Regions from separate parts of the Sporosarcina pasadenensis genome, predicted to be linked through region 2. Evidence: a T-box and tRNA genes for the amino acid it is inferred to sense, from the RefSeq annotation. Region 2 holds a T-box; the other regions hold tRNA genes.
What was found. A T-box is a leader RNA that pairs with one kind of tRNA and senses whether it is charged. The one in region 2 lies ahead of argS (arginine--tRNA ligase), so its partner is inferred to be a tRNA-Arg.
Positions count from the first base shown of each region.

Region 1: it encodes a tRNA-Arg, which carries the amino acid that the T-box ahead of argS (arginine--tRNA ligase) is inferred to sense. The anticodon was not compared.
Region 3: it encodes a tRNA-Arg, which carries the amino acid that the T-box ahead of argS (arginine--tRNA ligase) is inferred to sense. The anticodon was not compared.

Region 1 covers NZ_JBFEGM010000003.1:74,525-77,805, forward strand. Annotated here, with positions in the region: gene AB1K89_RS05735 (gluconeogenesis factor YvcK family protein) at 1-278, shown strand, start outside; gene whiA (DNA-binding protein WhiA) at 305-1,252, shown strand; gene AB1K89_RS05745 (HPr family phosphocarrier protein) at 1,287-1,544, shown strand; tRNA gene AB1K89_RS05750 (tRNA-Arg) at 1,650-1,721, opposite strand; gene clpP (ATP-dependent Clp endopeptidase proteolytic subunit ClpP) at 1,899-2,501, shown strand; gene AB1K89_RS05760 (hypothetical protein) at 2,566-3,117, opposite strand.
Region 2 covers NZ_JBFEGM010000009.1:46,505-49,785, forward strand. Annotated here, with positions in the region: gene AB1K89_RS13025 (DUF3221 domain-containing protein) at 1-1,000, opposite strand, end outside; T-box leader at 1,098-1,314, shown strand; gene argS (arginine--tRNA ligase) at 1,362-3,026, shown strand; gene AB1K89_RS13035 (alanine/glycine:cation symporter family protein) at 3,078-3,281, opposite strand, start outside.
Region 3 covers NZ_JBFEGM010000001.1:48,931-52,211, forward strand. Annotated here, with positions in the region: gene AB1K89_RS00270 (YIP1 family protein) at 1-444, shown strand, start outside; gene AB1K89_RS00275 (hypothetical protein) at 499-675, opposite strand; gene AB1K89_RS00280 (MBL fold metallo-hydrolase) at 778-1,626, opposite strand; tRNA gene AB1K89_RS00285 (tRNA-Arg) at 1,776-1,848, shown strand; gene AB1K89_RS00290 (sigma-54 interaction domain-containing protein) at 2,256-3,281, opposite strand, start outside.

The sequences.
Region 1 (3,281 bases), on a different contig from region 2:
AGCATGTGAAGGCGTTATATGATCATGCCGGCAGTCAATTCATTGACACGGTGCTGTTGAATAAGACGGATTTCCAAACGTTATTACACGGGGAAGAGCCGTCCGTGGCGCAGCTCCCTGTAGAAAATGACATAGATGCTTTGCAACTGCTCGTCCCTACTATCGTATTAGGGGACTTTTCGACGGTTTTGGACGGAAGAATTATCCATGACGCCGGCAAAGTCGCATCATGGATCATGGGTTATATGGAAGGTACGATCGTTAACGAGGAGACCTGATATCGCCGAGAGAGAGGGGGAAAATCATGTCTTTTGCATCTGAAGTAAAAAAGGAACTGACACAAATCGATTCCAAACAATGCTGTGTGAAAGCGGAAATCGCCGCCTTCATCAGAATGAACGGTGCCCTATCATTTTCGAATAAACAATTAAGCTTGGACGTGCAAACAGAAAATGCGGCAATCGCTAGGAGACTTTATTCAAATATTAAGAAGCTATATCCTTATAAAGTCGAGTTGCTCGTCCGTAAGAAAATGCGTCTGAAGAAGAACAACGTCTACATATGCCGAATTCGCGATGGAGCGAAGCAATTATTGGAGGACTTGTATATACTGACGGGTACCTTTCAATTTAAAAACGAGATTGTAGAGCAATTAGTGAAAAAGAAATGCTGCCAGAAATCGTATTTGCGTGGAGCATTTCTTGCAGGCGGCTCTGTCAACAATCCCGAAACTTCCTCCTATCACTTGGAGATTTTCTCTTTTTACAAAGAGCATAGTGAAGCATTAGTGGATTTAATGAATAAATACCAATTGAACGCGAAATCGATTGAACGTAAAAAAGGCTATATTGCCTATTTGAAAGAGGCGGAAAAGATTTCGGATTTCCTAGGATTGATCGGAGCGCACGTCTCCTTAATGAAATTCGAAGACGTCCGCATTCTGAGGGATATGCGAAACAGCGTCAATCGTCTTGTCAATTGTGAAACTGCCAATTTGAATAAGACGATAGGAGCGGCACAGAGACAAGTTGAAAATATCAAATTCATCCAGAGCACAATCGGACTGGATCAATTGCCTGACCGATTGCAGGAGATTGCGCAACTACGCATTGAACACCAGGACGTCACCTTGAAAGAGCTTGGTGAAATGGTGAGCGGCGGTACAGTAAGTAAATCCGGAGTGAATCATCGTCTTCGGAAGATCGAAGAAATCGCAGAAAATCTCCGTAGCGGAGGAATTGTAAGCCGATGATAGAACGAATCGGAAAGAAAGGAGTCGAAGGAGTATGGCGGAAAGAACGGTTGAAGTGAAAATGAAGACCGGGTTACAAGCACGACAAGCTGCACTATTCGTGCAAGAAGCAAATAGATTCACGGCAGATGTCTTTATAAAGAGGAATGAACGTCAAGTGAACGCGAAGAGTATCATGGGCGTAATGAGCTTGGCAATTGCTAGAGGTGCGGAAGTGACATTGATTGCGGAAGGCGTCGACGAAGACCAAGCAATCGAAACCCTTACAGAACTTGTTGAGAAAGAAAACTAATAATAAATAACAGCCGTTTCACTATGCATATAGGAAACGGCTGAAAAATAAAAAAAGCCGTAAACATGAAAAACATGTTTACAGGCTTCTTTAAAAACTCTATGACGCCCTCGGCAGGAGTCGAACCCACATTTTAAGAACCGGAATCTTACGTGCTATCCATTGCACCACGAGGGCAACTGTTATTAGTAACAGACAAGATTCATTATACAAAGAAAGTGGTATAATTGCAATACCTATTTTAAAAGCATTATATTTGACCTTTATTGACCATAATATGTATGATAGATGTACAGTTGAAACAAACGGTTTCAGCAGAACGAAAATCCTGACCATTCAAGAGGAGGAAATAACATGAATCTAATACCTACAGTCATTGAGCAAACAAACCGGGGAGAACGCGCTTATGATATCTACTCCCGTTTATTGAAAGACCGGATCATCATGCTAGGAAGCGGAATCGACGACAATGTGGCAAACTCCATTGTTGCCCAATTGCTATTCCTTGAAGCGGAAGATCCAGAGAAAGACATTTCCATCTACATTAATAGCCCGGGTGGAAGCATTACAGCGGGTATGGCGATTTACGATACGATGCAATTCGTCAAGCCAGATATCCAAACGATTTGTATCGGAATGGCCGCTTCAATGGGAGCTTTCCTTTTGACAGCAGGTACAGAAGGCAAACGTTATGCCCTTCCTAACGCAGAAGTGATGATTCACCAACCGCTTGGAGGAGCTCAAGGTCAGGCGACTGAAATTGAAATCGCAGCGAAACGCATTCTCTTCCTACGTGAAAAATTAAACACGATCCTTTCCGAGCGCACAGGGCAGCCTATTGACGTAATCGCGAAAGACACAGACCGTGATAACTTCATGACGGCTGAACGTGCTAAGGAATATGGTTTGATTGACCATATCATCACACGCAGCGACATGAAAGACATAAAGAAATAATAAGCTCACTAAAGCCGACTCTATTCGTAGAGTCGGCTTTTTTTGCGTGTAATTCGTCAAGGGATTAGTCAAGCAAGTGACACGCGTCCAAAGCAATCGCCCGTGCGTCCAAAGTAAGCGTCTCCGCGCTCAAAGCAACGGCCCCCGCGCTCAAAGCAGGCGTCCCTGCGCTCAAAGCGACGGTCCCCGTGCTCAAAGCAGGCGTTTCCGCGCTCAAAGCGACGTCCTCCGCGCTCAAAACGACGTCTCCCGCGCTCAAATCGACGGCCCCTGCGCTCAAAGCGACGTCTCCCGCGCTCAAAACAACGTCTCGCTCGCTCAAAGCAGGCGTCTCCGCGCTCAAAGCGACGTCCCCCGCGCTTAAAACGACGTCTCCCGCGCTCAAAGCAGGCGTCTCCGCGCTCAAAGCGACGTCCTCCGCGCTCAAAGCAACTGCCCCCGCGCTCAAAACGACGTCTCCCACGCTCAAAGCAGGCGTCTCCGCGCTCAAAGCGACGGCCTCTGCGCTCAAAGCGACGGCCTCTGCGCTCAAAGCGACGGCCTCTGCGCTCAAAGCGACGGCCTCCGCGCTCAAAACGACGTCTCCCGCGCTCAAAGCAGGCGTCTTCGCGCTCAAAGCGACGTCCCCCGAGCTCAGAACAATCACCTAAAAGCACAACCAGGATTTATTTTCATGGGGTTTGAAACCTTTTCGCATGACATACGATAAATAGTATATCAACTCAAGTGTTTCGTAAGCGATGCCGGTTGGGTATTGCACAATATATCGATTGGAGTGTG
Region 2 (3,281 bases):
CGGCCTGCGACTCGGAAAGCTTTGCATTCACCGGCTTATAGTCCGGCATAATCTCGACAAACTTCGCGCTTCCCTGTCCAGGATACGATTCCATTATCGGACCGGACCTTTCCACTTTTACACGTTGGCCGATTTTCAGCTTGTCGGCTTCCGGGAATTTATAATACACAACGTCTACAGTTCCCCCTGCGACAAAAATTCTCCCATCACCGGCGGCCAAGATGAATCCCCCATCTATTACCGGAGTATCCGTGTATGTTTGTTCAGGAGCAATGATAGTCGATTCCCCCGGCTCCGCAACCATCCTTCCGTCTTGCGTAAAATTGATTGTATGATCGGCGAAAAGCTCACGTAGCTCCTGTTGCTGCCCCGGTTTCAGGAAATCATGGGTAACTTCAATATCGCCTGTGATGACATCGACGTACAGACCGAATGAACCCCGTTTCGATTCAATTCCTTTTAACGCTTCCGCGACTTCATCCTGCAAATCGTAAAGCTCCTTTTCCGTATGAGGACTGCGGAATATATAGATCGGTTCCGCCAAAATCTCGCCTGCATCCACTTTCGGCTGCAGCTGATCAAGCAATTGATGAACACGTTCATCCGGCTCTTTGACTCCAATCCACACGCCGGATTGCTCAGCACCTTTCGTCTGTAGTTCAAAGAAGATGACGCCTTCTTGACGAATGCCACCTTCGCCGTAGACTTTTTCCACCGCCTCGATGGCAGCGGGTCCCTCAATTGTATTAACGTTCAAATCCTCCACCGTTTCTATCGTAGGCTCCTCAAACTCAGGGGGCGTTTCTATAGTGGCCCTCTTGTCCCGCTTAGGCGTCTCTTCAACGGTTTGCTTCAGTTCGGCAATAATTTCGCGCCCACTCACTTTTTTCAACGTTGGCCATTCGCTATCTTCAACAGAGCTATTTTGCGGGGACGCATCCGTTCCACATCCTCCCAATATCAAAGCAGCACCCAATAGTATTGACACGCTATATTTCATTCCAAAACCTCCCATTCACTAAGTTAGACGGATGATTTGTTTAAAAGTTACGACTAAAACCCATTGACACTCTTTCTACGATTTGATACATTCAACTACAATATCGATGACGAAGAGAGTAGTGATTCCTTACTTCTATAGCGAGCCGGGGTTGGTGGGAGCCTGGCGGGGTAGATTCGTGAAGCGCACTTCTGAGATGCTTTTCTGAATGAAGTAGGAGAAGCCGGTGTCTCGCCGTTAGGAGAAAGGGGCCTCTATCCAAACATAACAGGGGCAAATTGAGTGGTACCGCGGAACAAGCTTTCGTCTCATTTATTGAGATTGAAGGCTTTTTATTTTTCCTAAAAAGGAGTTCGTGCAAATGAAAAAGGACATCTTGCAAGCTTTACAGACAGTCAGCCCAATACAATTGGAAGAGCATATGCTGGAGCGCCCAGCAAATTCAAAGTTAGGCGATTTTGCATTACCTTGTTTTCCATTCGCAAAAATCTTACGGAAGTCACCTGTCACCATCGCGGAAGAAATCGCAGCTTCCGTTGAACATCCATTAATCAGCAAAGCTGAAGCAGTGAATGGGTACGTCAACCTATTCATGGACCGGAAAGTCATTGCAGATACGCTCCTTCCAACGGTCCTGCATCAATCCGCCACATACGGTTCCTCCAATGAAGGCAACGGCGGTGTCGTGACGATTGACTTGTCCTCACCAAACATTGCGAAGCCGTTCTCGATGGGGCATCTGCGTTCCACGGTCATCGGAAATTCCATCGCTTTATTGCTCGAAAAAAATGGCTACCAACCGGTGAAAATTAATCACATCGGCGATTGGGGCACGCAATTCGGGAAGCTCCTCACAGCCTACCAGAAATGGGGCAACGAGGAAGAGGTCCGTCAAGCACCGATCGAGACATTGCTGAAGCTATACATCCGATTCCATGAAGAAGCAGAGGTAGACCCTTCTTTGAACGATGAAGGGCGCGCAGCTTTCAAAGCGCTCGAGGACGGCGATGCCGACGCGCTCGCCCTTTGGGAATGGTTCAAAACCGAGTCGCTGAAAGAATTTCAACGGATCTATGATCTGCTCGGTGTCACTTTCGATTCCTATAACGGTGAAGCGTATTACAACGACAAAATGGAGCCTGTCGTGCAAGAGCTCCAAGACAAAGGACTATTGGTCGAATCGGACGGCGCCATGGTCGTGGAACTTGAAGAAGGCATGCCGCCATGTCTCATCAAGAAATCGGACGGAGCGACGTTGTACGCAACACGCGATTTGGCAGCTGCCATCTATCGAAAAAACAAGTACGACTTCGTCAAATCCATTTACGTCGTCGGGAATGAACAAAGCCTTCACTTCACTCAAGTGAAGCAAGTGCTTGGCAAAATGGGCCATGACTGGGCAAGCGACATCGTGCACGTGCCGTTCGGGCTTATCTTGCAAGGCGGCAAGAAGATGTCGACGCGTAAAGGTAAGATTGTTTTGCTCGAGGAAGTTTTGAAAGAAGCGATCGAACTTGCACAGAAAAACATCGAGGAAAAGAACCCGACACTAGCTAACAAATCCGAAGTGGCAGAAGCTGTCGGTGTCGGCGCCATCCTTTTCAGCGACTTGAAGCAGCACCGGAAACATGATATCGAATTCGATCTTGAATCGATGCTCCAGACAGAAGGTGAAACTGGGCCATACGTTCAATATGCACATGCGCGGGCGAACTCCATCTTGCGCAAAGCGGGGACTTCCAGCAAGTTCGCGATTGACGAAGTGAATGATTACGAATGGGATACGATCAAGCAGCTAGAGCAATTTCCCCAAGCCGTCAAACGTGCAGCGGAAGAATTGGATCCATCCGTCATCGCAAAATATGCGGTTGACCTAGCCCAGGCGTTCAACTCGTTTTACGGGAATGTGCAAGTCCTATCCGACGAAACCAACAAGCAGTACCGCACTGCGCTTACCGAGTGCGTCGTCATTGTATTGAAGGAATCATTACGCCTGTTAGGCATGAAGGCCCCCGAGGAAATGTAAATTCAAAAAAGCAATTGTCCCACCATTCACTGGCAGGACAATTGCTTTTCTTCATTCATTTTTCCAACAGTCAGCACCCTTTAAACTAGGAGATGCTTTAAACACGGGGTTTTTCCCTTGTTTCCGTTGTTTCGTATAATCATCCAACACACGGAATGCGACTTTTCCAAGTGCCAAGATGACGAGGAGATTTATAATTGCCATCAATCCCATGAACAAGTCCGCCATGCTCCAGACGATATCCACTTTCGCGAG
Region 3 (3,281 bases), on a different contig from region 2:
ATCGCCGCCATATTATTAGTTGCATTAATTGTGGGACCTATTGTTGGAATACTGGGCCTCTATATTGCCTCAGGCATTTATCATCTGTTTTCAATGATGCTGGGTGGGATGGGAACATATGAGCAAACTAGAACGGCATACGCCGTTTCGGAAATCATTATCGTAGTCGGTGGTATCGTTTGGATTCCGAACCTGCTCATTTTAGGTCAAGGCAATTTTATAAGCGATTATGATTTCTCGATTGGCCAATCTGTATGGCTCGTCATTTCGTTAATCATTAATGTTATTGTCAGCATTTGGTCACTAGTCGTCGTTATAGCAACAATTTCCGAAGTTCATCAATTTTCAGCGTGGAAGGCTGCTTTGGTCATCTTCCTTCCAATTATTATTCTAACTGTAATCGTTGTCTTTATTGTCGGATTGACTGCTCCAGCTTTATTTTGAAAATGAAAAAAGAGACGTCTCTTTGTCAATTACATCGAGACGTCGTCTTTGTTATTAGTTCGTTTTTGATTCATCTTTTTCTTTTTGTTCCTGTTGGGTCTTCCTGTATGCATTAATCATGGCTTCCTTATAATCGCCTAACGAAGCGAATTCATGGAATTGTTTTGAGTACTTTTTGTTCAACGACTCAATTTCATTCCGTTTCGTAATTCTTCGTTCAACTTTGTCCATTACCCGACCTCCTCATGGATCTTTTTTCTTAGCTTGTCTGATATGTCTTAAAATATGACATGAAACTAAGAAAGATGGAGCCGGGACAATGAACCATTGATTTTATTTTGAGTCGTCCACGAACTTTCCGTGATCGGGAACCGCAAGCGATTTAAATTCTGACGCCAATCTATTCAGATTCTCCTCCAACCATTGACCTTCGACTGGGACTCCGTGACCCGTAATGGCAATACTCGGATGTAATGCAGCTAAAATTTCAACCGACTGTTCCGCTGTCTCCCAATCGGGTGTCAAATAGCGAGGAGGACCTCCTAATTCTTTTTCTTGAGTAAACACTTTATATAGCTCATCCTGTATGACTGTTACGAAAGCATCGCCGACAATCATGGCATGATCATCATTTCGGAACATCGAAATATGTCCTTCAGTGTGTCCAGGTGTATGGATCCATTTCCAGCCTGGCATGAACGGGATTGTATGATCGTCTGCAAGAACATGAGCTTTTGACCCGATGTCAATGCCTTCATTGGGAAACATGAATGACAACTTGGCAACCATGCCTCCTTCAACGCTTGTATCCGGCTCAGGGTAATTCTTTTTGCCGGTAATATAAGGTAGCTCTAATTCATGGGCATATACCGGCACATCCCAAATCTCCAATAGGTCAATCAATCCTCCGATATGGTCGAAATGTGCATGTGTCAGGATAATGGCCTTTGGAGGGTTATCTTTACCGAATCTCTTTTCTGCTTCTTCCTTAATCCTTTCAGCTGACTTCGGCATTCCCGCGTCAATCAACACCCAGTCATTTCCTTCTCCCGGATAGCCGTAAAAGACAACATTAACAATCTGAACCGTATAACAGTAGAGGTCAGGAGCAACTTCTACTCCTTGTCCACTCGATACAGAAGTTAAAGGCTGAAATCTTTCTGTAGAAGAACTTCTTTCCATATGTCAAATCCTCCTTAGATATTTATCCATTTCTCTTATACCCTAATATGTGTATAAAACACTTTGTCATACGATTTATATAGAGATGGGAGAATAAATTTGTTGCCCTAAGCAGATCTAGTCTTTATAATAGAAAGGTACTTTCCTTTGTCTCAGTAGCTCAGGGGATAGAGCAACAGCCTCCTAAGCTGTGGGTCGCAGGTTCGATTCCTGCCTGGGACGTTTTTAGATAAAAAAGAGAACACGAAAATAATGACCGTAAACGCTGATATAACAGTGTTTACGGTCATTATTTGTTTTTTGAGAATATGTTCAGGCATGAAAGAAACTGAAATCATTTTACACATTCAATATACTAGCCATGTCCTCATATAACTGTACTGTCTGGTTAGCAGATTCCGTATCAAGCTCCTTAACAACATGAGTATATCCGGGTGAATTGCCATTCCTATATCAATAGTAGAAACGCCCTTGGAATTTAGAAAATTAACTACTCTTGTTGCGATAAACAAATTCTTGCCATTTGATGATTGAATTAGTTTAATGCTTGTCCTCCTTTACAACTGAAAGGCCCCTCTTTGTCAATTTTTGATAAGGACCAGTCTTTCCTTTTTGTCACTGTATGTAAATCACTCGTTTGAACAAAATTCGCGAATTAACCTAGAGGCTTTCGATTGGCTGATAGCTAAATCGCTTGCAACGCCTCGAGTCGACCCATGTTTTGCATATGATTTTTTAATTAATGTTCGAGTAACTTCGGTGATTGCATTGTCGAGTGAATTAGGATGCATAAGTTCGGGAACTTCCTTCACTTCTTCTGTAATTACTTGCGGTAAATCGGTTACCTCAATGATCGAGTCACTCGTAATTACTAGGCGTTCCATTAAATTTTCCAACTGACGGACATTACCAGGCCAAGAATAATGGTAAAGTACTTGTAAACAATGTTCGGAAATCGCTTTGTTTACATTGTATTTGCTATTGAATTTATTTAAAAATCGATACGTCAAAGGAATAATATCATCCTTTCTCTCTGCTAAAGTCGGCATGTGAATATCAATCACATTTAGACGATAATATAAGTCCTCCCGGAATGTTTTATTTCGAATCATTTCCTCCAAATCTTGATTGGTTGCAGCAATAATTCGGATATCAACCGTTTTACTCGTATTGCTCCCAATAGGTATAAATTGCTTATCTTGTATAACTTGCAATACTTTCGCTTGTAACGGCAACGCCAATTCTCCGATTTCATCCAAAAAGATAGTCCCAGTATCAGCCGTCTCAAATAGACCTGTTTTTCCACCTTTATTGGCCCCTGTAAAGGATCCGCTCGTATAACCAAATAATTCGGATTCTAACAGTTCTGCAGGAATTGCTGCACAGTTAACATTTAAAAAGGGTCCATTTTTTCGATTACTAATATTGTGTAAATGATGGGCAATGACCCCTTTTCCTGTACCTGATTCTCCGTGAATTAAAACGGTGGAGTCGGTCGGAGCAATTTTCTCGCAAAATTGTAAGATTTTCCTGAATTTTTCATCGTTTGCAATGATAATATTGTGCAGCTCGTGATTTTGGGCTTCTTCGATTTGTTGTTTTTTCATTGTAATCATTTGGTTAAAAACTTGGATTTCGGTAGACGTAATGACAAT